DNA from 2 places in the Shigella sp. FC1967 genome. Region 2 is predicted to be linked to the other one. Evidence: predicted binding sites of a transcription regulator. Region 2 holds the regulator's gene; the other holds the start of a gene.
The links. Region 2 encodes ArgR, which controls arginine synthesis, uptake and breakdown. Its sites were predicted from a motif close to ANTGAATAAAAATACANT; they were not measured.
Positions count from the first base shown of each region.

Region 1: argA (amino-acid N-acetyltransferase) is a predicted target of ArgR. The motif match lies at 3,372-3,389, and genes of this name have one in related genera.

Region 1 is NZ_MIIZ01001387.1:10,128-15,311, forward strand. Features, by position in the region: partial or broken gene recB (exodeoxyribonuclease V subunit beta) at 1-30, shown strand, start outside; gene recD (exodeoxyribonuclease V subunit alpha) at 33-1,943, shown strand; gene argA (amino-acid N-acetyltransferase) at 2,004-3,338, opposite strand; gene amiC (N-acetylmuramoyl-L-alanine amidase AmiC) at 3,580-4,842, shown strand; tRNA gene BHE89_RS22280 (tRNA-Met) at 5,057-5,133, opposite strand; tRNA gene BHE89_RS22285 (tRNA-Met) at 5,164-5,184, opposite strand, start outside.
Region 2 is NZ_MIIZ01000133.1:3,336-8,519, reverse strand. Features, by position in the region: gene BHE89_RS24630 (hypothetical protein) at 1-93, shown strand, start outside; gene ppa (inorganic diphosphatase) at 134-661, opposite strand; gene fbp (class 1 fructose-bisphosphatase) at 861-1,868, opposite strand; gene mpl (UDP-N-acetylmuramate:L-alanyl-gamma-D-glutamyl-meso-diaminopimelate ligase) at 2,034-3,413, shown strand; gene argR (transcriptional regulator ArgR) at 3,472-3,942, opposite strand; partial or broken gene mdh (malate dehydrogenase) at 4,389-5,184, shown strand, end outside.

The DNA of each region.
Region 1 (5,184 bases), on a different contig from region 2:
AGCAAACCTGATGTAGTCGGTGAGAAATAAGAATGATCAAACTATTAGAACAAGCGATTACACAAAACTTATTACGACCTTTAGATCTTCGATTTGCGCAAATGCTGGTTGAAGATGAAAACCCTATTTTACTTTTTATATTTGCTTATTTGAGTGCTCAAACCGGAGCGGGTCATGTTTGTTTGCCTTTGAATATTATTAAAGAAAACCAACTGTTTGATGGTAGGCAAAAAGAGTTTTCACAAGAAATTTGGCAAAAAATGGGTAAACCCTCTGCTCAAAAAATAGTAGAAGAGTTGACGCATTGTCATTGCGTTAATCAAAGTGGTGATGATTCACCTTCTCCCATTATTTTAGATAATGAACTTCTTTATTTACAAAGAATGTGGAGCTATGAAGAGAGAGTTGCTCAATTTTTTAGGCAAGAGCATACACTTGTTGATATTGATGAAAATGAATTAATTAAGGTACTCAACGCACTTTTTCCAGCAACGAAGGAAAGCCAAGGAACCAATTGGCAAAAAGTGGCTGCTAGTGTTGCAATTACAAGTCCCATCTCTATTATTTCGGGAGGTCCCGGAACAGGGAAAACGACAACAGTTGCTAAAATATTAGCTGCTTTTGTGATGCTTACCTCGAATGAAAAGCCGATTATTCAATTAGCAGCTCCCACAGGTAAAGCGGCTGCAAGATTAACGGAATCTTTAGGCAACGCCTTAGCACAACTTAATTTAAGCGAAGAAGAAAATAAGTGGATGCCAAAACAGGCACAAACTATTCATCGTTTATTGGGGGCTCAGCCTGAAAGCCAGCAAGTGCGCTACCATAAAGATAATCCATTACAGCTTGATATTTTAATTGTTGATGAAGCCTCAATGGTTGATTTACCTATGATGGCTCGTTTAATTGATGCACTCCCATCAAAATGTCACGTTATTTTCTTAGGTGATAAAGACCAACTTGCTTCTGTTGAGGCAGGGGCTGTATTAGGTGATATTTGCCGTTTTTCTGAAGAGGGTTTCAGCCAAAAAAGATTTGATCAGATTAATCACTTAACTCAAGGTGAATTGGTTAAATCTACGGATATTATTCCTATCTCTCAAACTCCAGTATCTGTCGTCAGTGATTCTCTGTGCTTATTACGTAAAAGTTACCGTTTTGGTGAGGATTCAGGGATAGGCCAACTTGCTTTTGCGGTTAATCAAGGGCAAACCAAAACAGCGATTACATTATTAAAAAAAGCAGAAATTAGCCCACAACAGCTTGAAATAGCATTAGAGCCACAAGATGTGAGCTTTATCGCTTTAGAGTCAAAAGAAAGTTATTTACTGATGATACAAGATGCTGTTAATGCCTATCGAGAATATCTCACTTTAGTTTCTCAAAAAGCCTCGCCTGATATTATTCTTAATGCATTTAACCAATACCGTTTATTGTGTGCGCGAAGAGAAGGTCCTTTTGGTGTGAGTGGTTTGAATGACAGAATTGAAATGCTATTGCATCGCCAGCGATTGATCCGTCGCCCTCTCCATAGTTATCAAAGTGATTATATTGGGCGGCCCATTATGATCCAACGAAATGACAGTACGCTAGGTCTGTTTAATGGTGATATTGGCATTATGCTCAATAATGATGAAGATGAAATGAAGGCCTTTTTTCAACTACCTGATGGAAAATTAAAAGCAATCCAACCCAGTCGATTACCGCAACATGAAACGGCGTATGTAATGACAGTGCATAAGTCACAAGGTTCTGAATTTACTCATACGGCATTAGTACTACCTGATAAATTTTCACCCGTTGTGAGCCGTGAATTGTTGTACACCGCATTAACACGCGCTAAACAGAAACTTTCTCTTTATGCTTCGGAGTCTATGGTGAAATCGGCAATACAAACACGTATTCAACGCCGAAGTGGGTTAGTTGATAAGTTACGTTATTAGTTAATCATAAAAAATAATAAAAGACAGGTCTTGAGAGGGATACCTGTCTTTTTTGGGGCATTATTCTTTATGTAAGTCTAAAATCAAAATTTTAGAGCGACGTTGGTAATTATAAAGTGCTTGTTTTTCAATAGGTAGCTTATCAATTTCAGCTGGTTCAAATCCTTTTTCTTGAAACCAGTGTATGCTACGAGTTGTTAGAACAAACAGCTTTTCTAACCCTAATTGCTTCGCATGTGCTGAAATGCGTTGTAGCAAAACCTCACCACGACAAGAGCTTCGATAATCTGGATGTACTGCAACACAAGCCATTTCACCAATTTTTTCGGATGGATAAGGGTAGAGTGCAGCGCATGCAATAGTCATATTATCGCGTTCAATAATAGTGAATTGGTCAATTTCAATTTCCAATTGCTCTCTTGAACGTCTGACTAAAATACCTTGTTGTTCCAGTGGGCGAATAAGTTCAAGTATGCCACCAATATCATTAATATTCGCTCTACGAACTTTCTCTGCACTCTCCATGACGATTTGAGTGCCAATACCATCACGAGAAAATAATTCTTGAATAAGAGCACCATCTGATTGATAACTGAGTAAGTGGCTACGCTCTACACCACGACGACAGGCTTTAACTGCTCCCCGTAAGAATCTTACTGTGCCTGAGTGGTAATCACCTTCTGTTTGTAGCTCTCGAATTTTATCTTCAGCTTGATTCGGCAGCAGTTCAGAAACAATATGACCTTCTTCATCGACAACACCTTGGAATGAGCAAAAACCAATCAGCTTTTGTGCTTTAAGTTTTATTGCAAGTTGGGTTGCCACTTCTTCTGAGGTGAGATTAAAGCTTTCACCCGTAACAGATACGGCAACGGGTCCAATTAAGACAATGGCATTACTGTCTAATTGGCGATGAATAGCTTCTTCATCGATACGACGAATTTTTCCGCTATGACAATAATCAATTCCATCATCAACCCCTAATGGTTGTGCAATAACAAAGTTACCACTGACCACATTAATATGCGCACCTTGTAATGGCGTATTGCTTAAACTCATTGATAGGCGAGCCGTAATATCGAGTTGCAGTGTTCCCGCCGCTTGTTTAACGATTTCTAAGGTTTTGTTATCTGTGATGCGCGTATATTTATGATAAATCGGTGATACTTTTTGTACTTCAAGAGCTGTATCAATCTGTGGGCGAGCACCATAAACCACGACTAAACGAATGCCTAGGCTGTGTAACAACCCAATGTCATTAATGATTGATGGGAAGTTTTCGTGAGCAATTGCTTCGCCACCCAGCATAATGACAAATGTTTTGCCTCTATGTGCATTAATATACGGAACCGAGTGGCGGAATCCATCGACCAATTCGGTGCTACGCTCTTTCATAAAACCCTCTCAAGTGAATTTTTATTCGCATTTAATGTATTTTTATTCTTTTTGAAAGAGAATGGCAAGTAAAATCCTATCTTATTGTTTTCCCTGAAGGCAGAATATTTGTGTAAAAGTGAGTAATTGTGCTGTTTTTAAGTGACAGTGAAGTGTGGATTGGGTAAAGTTTTTTTGTTCTTAACTTTTTTTATCTCTTTTTAGAGTTTATTGACGTTAATCGTTTCTTTGGAATATTTTCATGAGTCATTCTGAGCACAATCAAACTCGTCGTCGTCTTGTTAAAGGAATTGGCGCGTTATTATTGTTAAGTGTTAGTCCCGTAGGTCTTGCTGCTACTGCATCTATTGTTGCGGTGAGGGTTTGGCCTGCCTCGACTTATACTCGCGTGACTATAGAATCCAGCACCCCACTGAAATATCGTCAGTTTGCATTATCAAACCCTGAACGTATTGTGGTGGATTTAGAAGGTATTCAACTTAATAGCGTGCTGAAAGGTGTCGCTAATCAGGTTCAGACTAGCGATCCATATTTAAAACTTATTCGTGTTGGTCAAAATACACCTAAAACAGTACGACTGGTATTTGAAGTAAAAACGCCTGTACAACCACAAATGTTTACACTTAAACCTGTGGCTGAATTTAAAAACCGTTTAGTGTTAGATTTCTACCCAAGTCATGGTGCTGACACGGAAGATGATCCTCTTTTAGCACTGTTGCGCGAATATAATGACGGCGATTTACAACAAGCGGTGCCAGCACAGACAGATACTCGTAAACCAGGTAGGGCTGGACGAGATAGACCCATTATTATCATGATTGACCCAGGTCATGGAGGGGAAGATCCCGGGGCAATTGGTAAATATAAAACGCGTGAAAAAGATGTCGTTTTGCAAATTGCTCGTCGCTTAAAAACGCTTATTGATAAAGATGCCAAAATGAAGGCGTATATGACACGTAATGAAGATGTCTTTATTCCATTGACAGTACGTGTTGCTAAGGCGCGAAAAATGCAGGCAGATTTATTTGTTTCTATCCATGCTGATGCGTTTACAAACCGCTCTGCAAGAGGCTCATCTGTTTTTGCATTATCAAAAACGGGCGCAACCAGTAATACGGCACGCTATCTTGCTCAAACACAAAATGAGTCTGACTTAATTGGTGGGGTGAGTAAAAGTGGTGATCGCTATGTAGACCATGCAATGCTCGATCTCGTGCAAACGGCGACTATTAATGACAGCCTAAAATTTGGTAGTGAAGTGCTTAAACTATTAGGTGGTATTAATAAACTGCATAAAAATAAAGTCGATCAGGCTGGTTTTGCGGTATTAAAAGCGCCAGAAATTCCTTCCATTCTTGTTGAAACGGCGTTTATTAGTAATATAGAAGAAGAGAAAAAGCTAAAAACGGCTCAGTTCCAGCAACAGATTGCAGGATCTATTTTCAAAGGGATCAAAGCCTATTTTGCCAATGGTGGTGAATTAACCTTAGCTGATCGTAGCTAATCTCTTTCTATACCTTTTTCTTTTATTCCAATAGAAAGCCAATATCATGTGCTTTCTATTGGCGTTTTTTATTGTGTTCATAGCACAATAAATCCATTTAATACAATATGTTATTGAAGTAATAGAAATTTAATGTAACAAGTTTATGAGATAAGTTGATTGGGTTTGCAAATGAAGAGAGACAGTAAAATAAGAGGAAATTTCGAAGAGAAATTGGTTGCGGGAGCTGGATTTGAACCAACGACCTTCGGGTTATGAGCCCGACGAGCTACCATGCTGCTCCATCCCGCGACTGATACTATAACTGACTACTTTGTGAATTGGTTGCGGGGGCCAGATTTG
Region 2 (5,184 bases):
TATACACTGATGGCGATTGCGATAGGGATAACATTGATAAGTGGTGTATTGCTTGTGACGTTTCATCATAAAAAAAGCCCTTCAATAAAATGAAGAGCTTATTTATCAGTAAGTTATTCTGAGTGGGTCAGAATTATTTTTTAGCGCGTTCGAAAGAAGACAGAATTTCAGCTTTAGCTGCCTCTACGCCTTCCCAACCATCAACTTTTACCCATTTACCAGATTCTAAATCTTTGTAATGTTCGAAGAAGTGTTTGATTTGTGCTTTTAACAGTTCAGGCAGATCGTTCACATCTTTAATGTGGTCGTATTCTTTGCTCAGTTTAGTGTGTGGAACTGCAACGAGTTTCGCATCTTCACCTGATTCGTCAGTCATTTTCAGTACGCCAACAGGACGGCAACGAATAACTGAACCTGGTTGTAATGGATATGGTGTTGGAACCAGAACGTCTACTGGGTCACCATCTAAAGATAACGTGTTATTGATGTAACCGTAGTTGCATGGGTAGAACATTGCAGTTGACATAAAACGGTCAACGAATAGTGCGCCACTTTCTTTATCAACTTCGTATTTGATAGGATCCGCATTTGCTGGGATTTCAATAACAACATAGATATCTTCTGGTAGTTCTTTACCAGCAGGAACATGATTCAGGCTCATAAAAAATTTCCTATAAAAAAATTAATTTTACGTGGCCGTTAGTATAGCGAAAAGTTTTTAACAATACCCGTTTTTTGCCAAACATGTTGCGTTCTGACGTAAAAATAAGCAACAAATAAAAGAAAGGGATATTTTCAAAGATGAAAAAACCGGACGAATAAGAAGCCCGGTTTATCTATGTGAATGTGAAACGAATGGATTATTCTTCGTCTGGATATTGCGCCATAAAGCTTTCAGCTTGTTCAACCATCGATTTAGTCCCTACAAAGAAAGGCATACGTTGGTGAAGCTCTTTTGGTTCGATATCAAGAATACGCTCTTTACCGTTGCTTGCTTTACCGCCAGCTTGTTCGGCTAAGAACGCCATTGGATTGCATTCATAGAGTAAACGTAATTTACCAGTAGGGTGGCTTGCAGTACTTGGGTAAATATAAATCCCCCCCTTCAGTAAATTGCGGTGAAAATCAGCAACTAAAGAACCAATATAACGGGTGGTATAAGGGCGGTTTGTTGCTGCATCTTGTTCTTGGCAATACTTAATGTATTTTTTTACCCCTAATGGGAATTTGATGTAGTTACCTTCGTTGATTGAGTACATATTTCCTGTTGGTGGGAAATGTACACTTTCATGAGATAAACAGAATACACCTAAAGAAGGGTCGTAAGTAAAGGCATGAACACCACAACCTGTTGTATAAACGAGCATGGTTGATGAACCATAAACGACATAGCCAGCGGCGACTTGGCGATGACCTGGTTGTAAGAAGTCATCTAAAGTGACAGGTTGTCCAATCGGTGTAATACGGTGGTAAATAGAGAAAATTGTTCCGACGGAAACGTTTACATCAATATTTGACGAACCGTCTAAAGGATCCATTAGTACAACATACTTGGCATTTTCAGCACGATCACCTTCAAAGATAACAATATCATCTTCTTCTTCTGATCCGATACCCGCAACTTCACCGCGTGCTTTTAATGCAGCTTTCAGTTTCTCATTCGCGTAAAGATCCAGTTTCATCTGGGCTTCACCTTGAACATTAGAAACACCGTTAGTACCAAGAATATCGACTAACCCTGCTTTGTTAATATCACGGTGGATAATTTTAGCCCCAAGCTTAATTGCTGAAAGTAATGCAGTAAGTTCACCCGTTGCATGGGGAAAATCTTGTTGTTTCTCGACGATAAATTCGCCTAATGTTTTCATGACGCAGGTCCTGAATGTGAGTGGGTAAAGTAAAAAAGGAGAGAAAATCTCCTTGGTGGTGGCAAGTTTAGCCAAAGAATCGGATGATTCAAAGGTTAATCCGTTTCTTATCTGCTTTTTGATCGTTAGAATAGTGACCAACTTCATGCTATTGGACAGAAATTCATGCACATTCATATTCTTGGTATTTGTGGCACCTTTATGGGAAGTCTTGCCATTCTCGCTAGAGCGAAGGGACATAAAGTTACAGGCTCAGACGCTAATGTTTATCCACCCATGAGTACTTTACTAGAAAATCAGGGAATCGAACTGATTGAGGGATATGACCCAAAACAATTAGAACCTGCCCCTGACATGGTGATTATTGGTAATGCAATGACACGAGGAAACCCTTGTGTTGAAGCTGTACTTGAAAAAGGTTTGCCTTATACCTCAGGCCCTCAGTGGCTACATGACTATATTTTACCTGAACGTTGGGTGTTAGCCGTCGCTGGAACTCATGGTAAAACTACAACAGCAGGTATGCTGGCTTGGGTTTTAGAAGATTGCGGTTATAAACCTGGCTTTTTAATTGGCGGTGTACCGGGTAATTTCCAAGTATCTGCACAGTTAGGTGAAAGTCCTTTCTTTGTGATTGAAGCTGATGAATATGACAGCGCTTTTTTTGATAAGCGTTCTAAATTTGTTCATTATTCTCCACGCACATTGATTTTAAATAACCTTGAATTCGATCACGCTGATATTTTTGATGATTTAGCGGCAATTCAAAAACAATTCCATCATTTAGTTCGTATTGTCCCGGGCACAGGAAAAATTATCATGCCTGATAGCGATATGAATTTAAAACAGACCATTGGAATGGGATGTTGGAGTGAGCAAGAGTTCACAGGTGAAACAGGAGATTGGCAAGCCAAAAAACTCAATAATGACAGTAGTCATTTTGAGGTATTCCACAAAGGTGAGCGAGTCGGCGAAGTGTCTTGGGGACTTTCAGGTGAACACAACATGCAAAATGGTCTAATGGCGATTGTTGCAGCGCACCATGTTGGTGTTTTACCCGCTGATGCTTGTGAAGCATTAGATAAGTTTATTAATGCACGTCGTCGCTTAGAGCTACGTGGTGAGGTCAACCAAGTCAGTGTTTATGATGACTTTGCGCATCATCCCACTGCGATTTTGGCAACGCTTGAAGCGTTACGCAGTAAAGTTGGTGGAACCGCTCGTATTATTGCCGTATTAGAACCTCGTTCAAACACTATGAAAATGGGAATTAGCAAGGATGATATCGCCCCGGCATTAGGGCGTGCTGATGAAGTCTTTTTATTCCAGCCACCTAATATTCAATGGTTAGTGAGTGATATTGCTGAGCATTGTGTACAGCCAGCTCGTTGGAGTTCAGATCTGGATACGCTAGTTGATATGATTGCGAAAGAAGCGCAAGCGGGCGATCATATTTTGATTATGAGTAATGGCGGTTTTGGCGGTATTCACGAAAAATTGCTTACAAAATTAGCACAGCCTAAAGAGTCGGATAGACAGTATTAAAAATAAGCAAGCCACTGAAAATTCAGTGGCTTGCTTTTTGAAGTTGTCGAAAGGCTAATTATAATTCTTGATCAAAAAGATTTAGAATCGCATCTCGTAATTCTTCTGTGGAAAATCCCGGTGCCGGTGTTGAGAAAATAGTATCATCACCTGCAATACTGCCAAGGATCCCTTCTGCTTTGCCTAATGAGTCTAATAAACGTGCAATAAGTTGTGCCGCACCTGGACTCGTTCTTATCACCACAACAGAATGATTATGATCGATATCGAGTACCAGATTTTTTAGTGGGCTGCTTGCTGTTGGTACGCCAAGCTCAGTAGGAAGGCAATACACCATTTCCATTTTGGCGTTACGGGTTCTTACTGCACCAAATTTTGTTAGCATACGAGAGATTTTTGACTGATTAATATTATCAAATCCAGCCTCTTGTAATGCAGTCACAATCTCGCCTTGTGAACTGAATTTTTCTTCTTTCAGCAGGGCTTTAAACGCTTTAACCAAGTCTTCTTGCTTAGAAGGAATGCGCATAGTTCACCTTTAGTGAGTTATCAATAACCTGCGTATTATGCAGAGAAGTGAATTTTTATGCAACATAAGACGAAGAAAGATGAGTGATAGCCTCCTTAAAATTGTAAAGTAGAATGTACTACAAAAAATTTTATTTACAGTGCGTGAATGTGATAATTTAAAGAAAGTAAAGCATTTGTTAAATAAATGATAAGCTTAAATGATTATCACGAGGATGATGGTGCACTTAACATTTTGTCATATTTATTGAAATTATTTATCAAAAGAGTGTCCACTATCTCATTAACAGATAAGCAATTTGTTTAGAATAACCGAAGTGTTATTTTTCACTGTAAATGCCTTATTATGCAATGTTACTGTTAAATAATTGTTTTTTTAAAGGTGAGTTGCGTAAGAGTGAGTATCTCGAAGGCGTTCCACTATCTCGTAAACTAAGGAGTATCAGAATGAAAGTAGCAGTTCTCGGTGCAGCAGGTGGTATTGGTCAGGCACTGGCACTTCTTCTTAAAAATCAGCTTCCAGCTGGTAGTGAACTCTCTTTATATGATATCGCTCCCGTTACACCGGGTGTCGCAGCTGACTTAAGCCATATCCCGACTCAAGTGACTGTAAAAGGTTTTGCGGGTGAAGATCCTTCTCCTGCGCTAAAAGGCGCTGATGTTGTCCTGATTTCTGCGGGCGTTGCTCGTAAACCAGGCATGGATCGTTCAGATCTTTTCAATGTTAACGCAGGTATTGTGCGTAACTTGATTGAAAAGGTTGCACAAAATTGCCCGAAAGCACTTATCGGAATCATTACTAATCCTGTGAATACAACCGTTGCTATCGCAGCAGAAGTGCTTAAGAAAGCAGGCGTTTATGATAAGAAACGTCTTTTCGGGATCACCACTCTTGATATTATTCGCGCCAATACCTTTGTTGCAGAACTAAAAGGTAAAGATCCACAAAAAACCAATGTTCCGGTGATTGGTGGACACTCTGGTGTGACTATTCTCCCTCTATTATCTCAAGTTGATGGCGTTTCATTTACCGATGATGAGGTCGCGGCATTAACTAAACGTATTCAAAACGCAGGTACTGAGGTTGTTGAAGCAAAAGCGGGTGGTGGATCAGCAACACTATCTATGGGTCAAGCCGCTGCTCGTTTTGGTCTTTCATTAATTCGCGCCCTAAATGGCGAGAAAAATGTTATTGAATGTACCTACACAGAAGGCGACGGAGAATATGCTCGTTTCTTCGCAC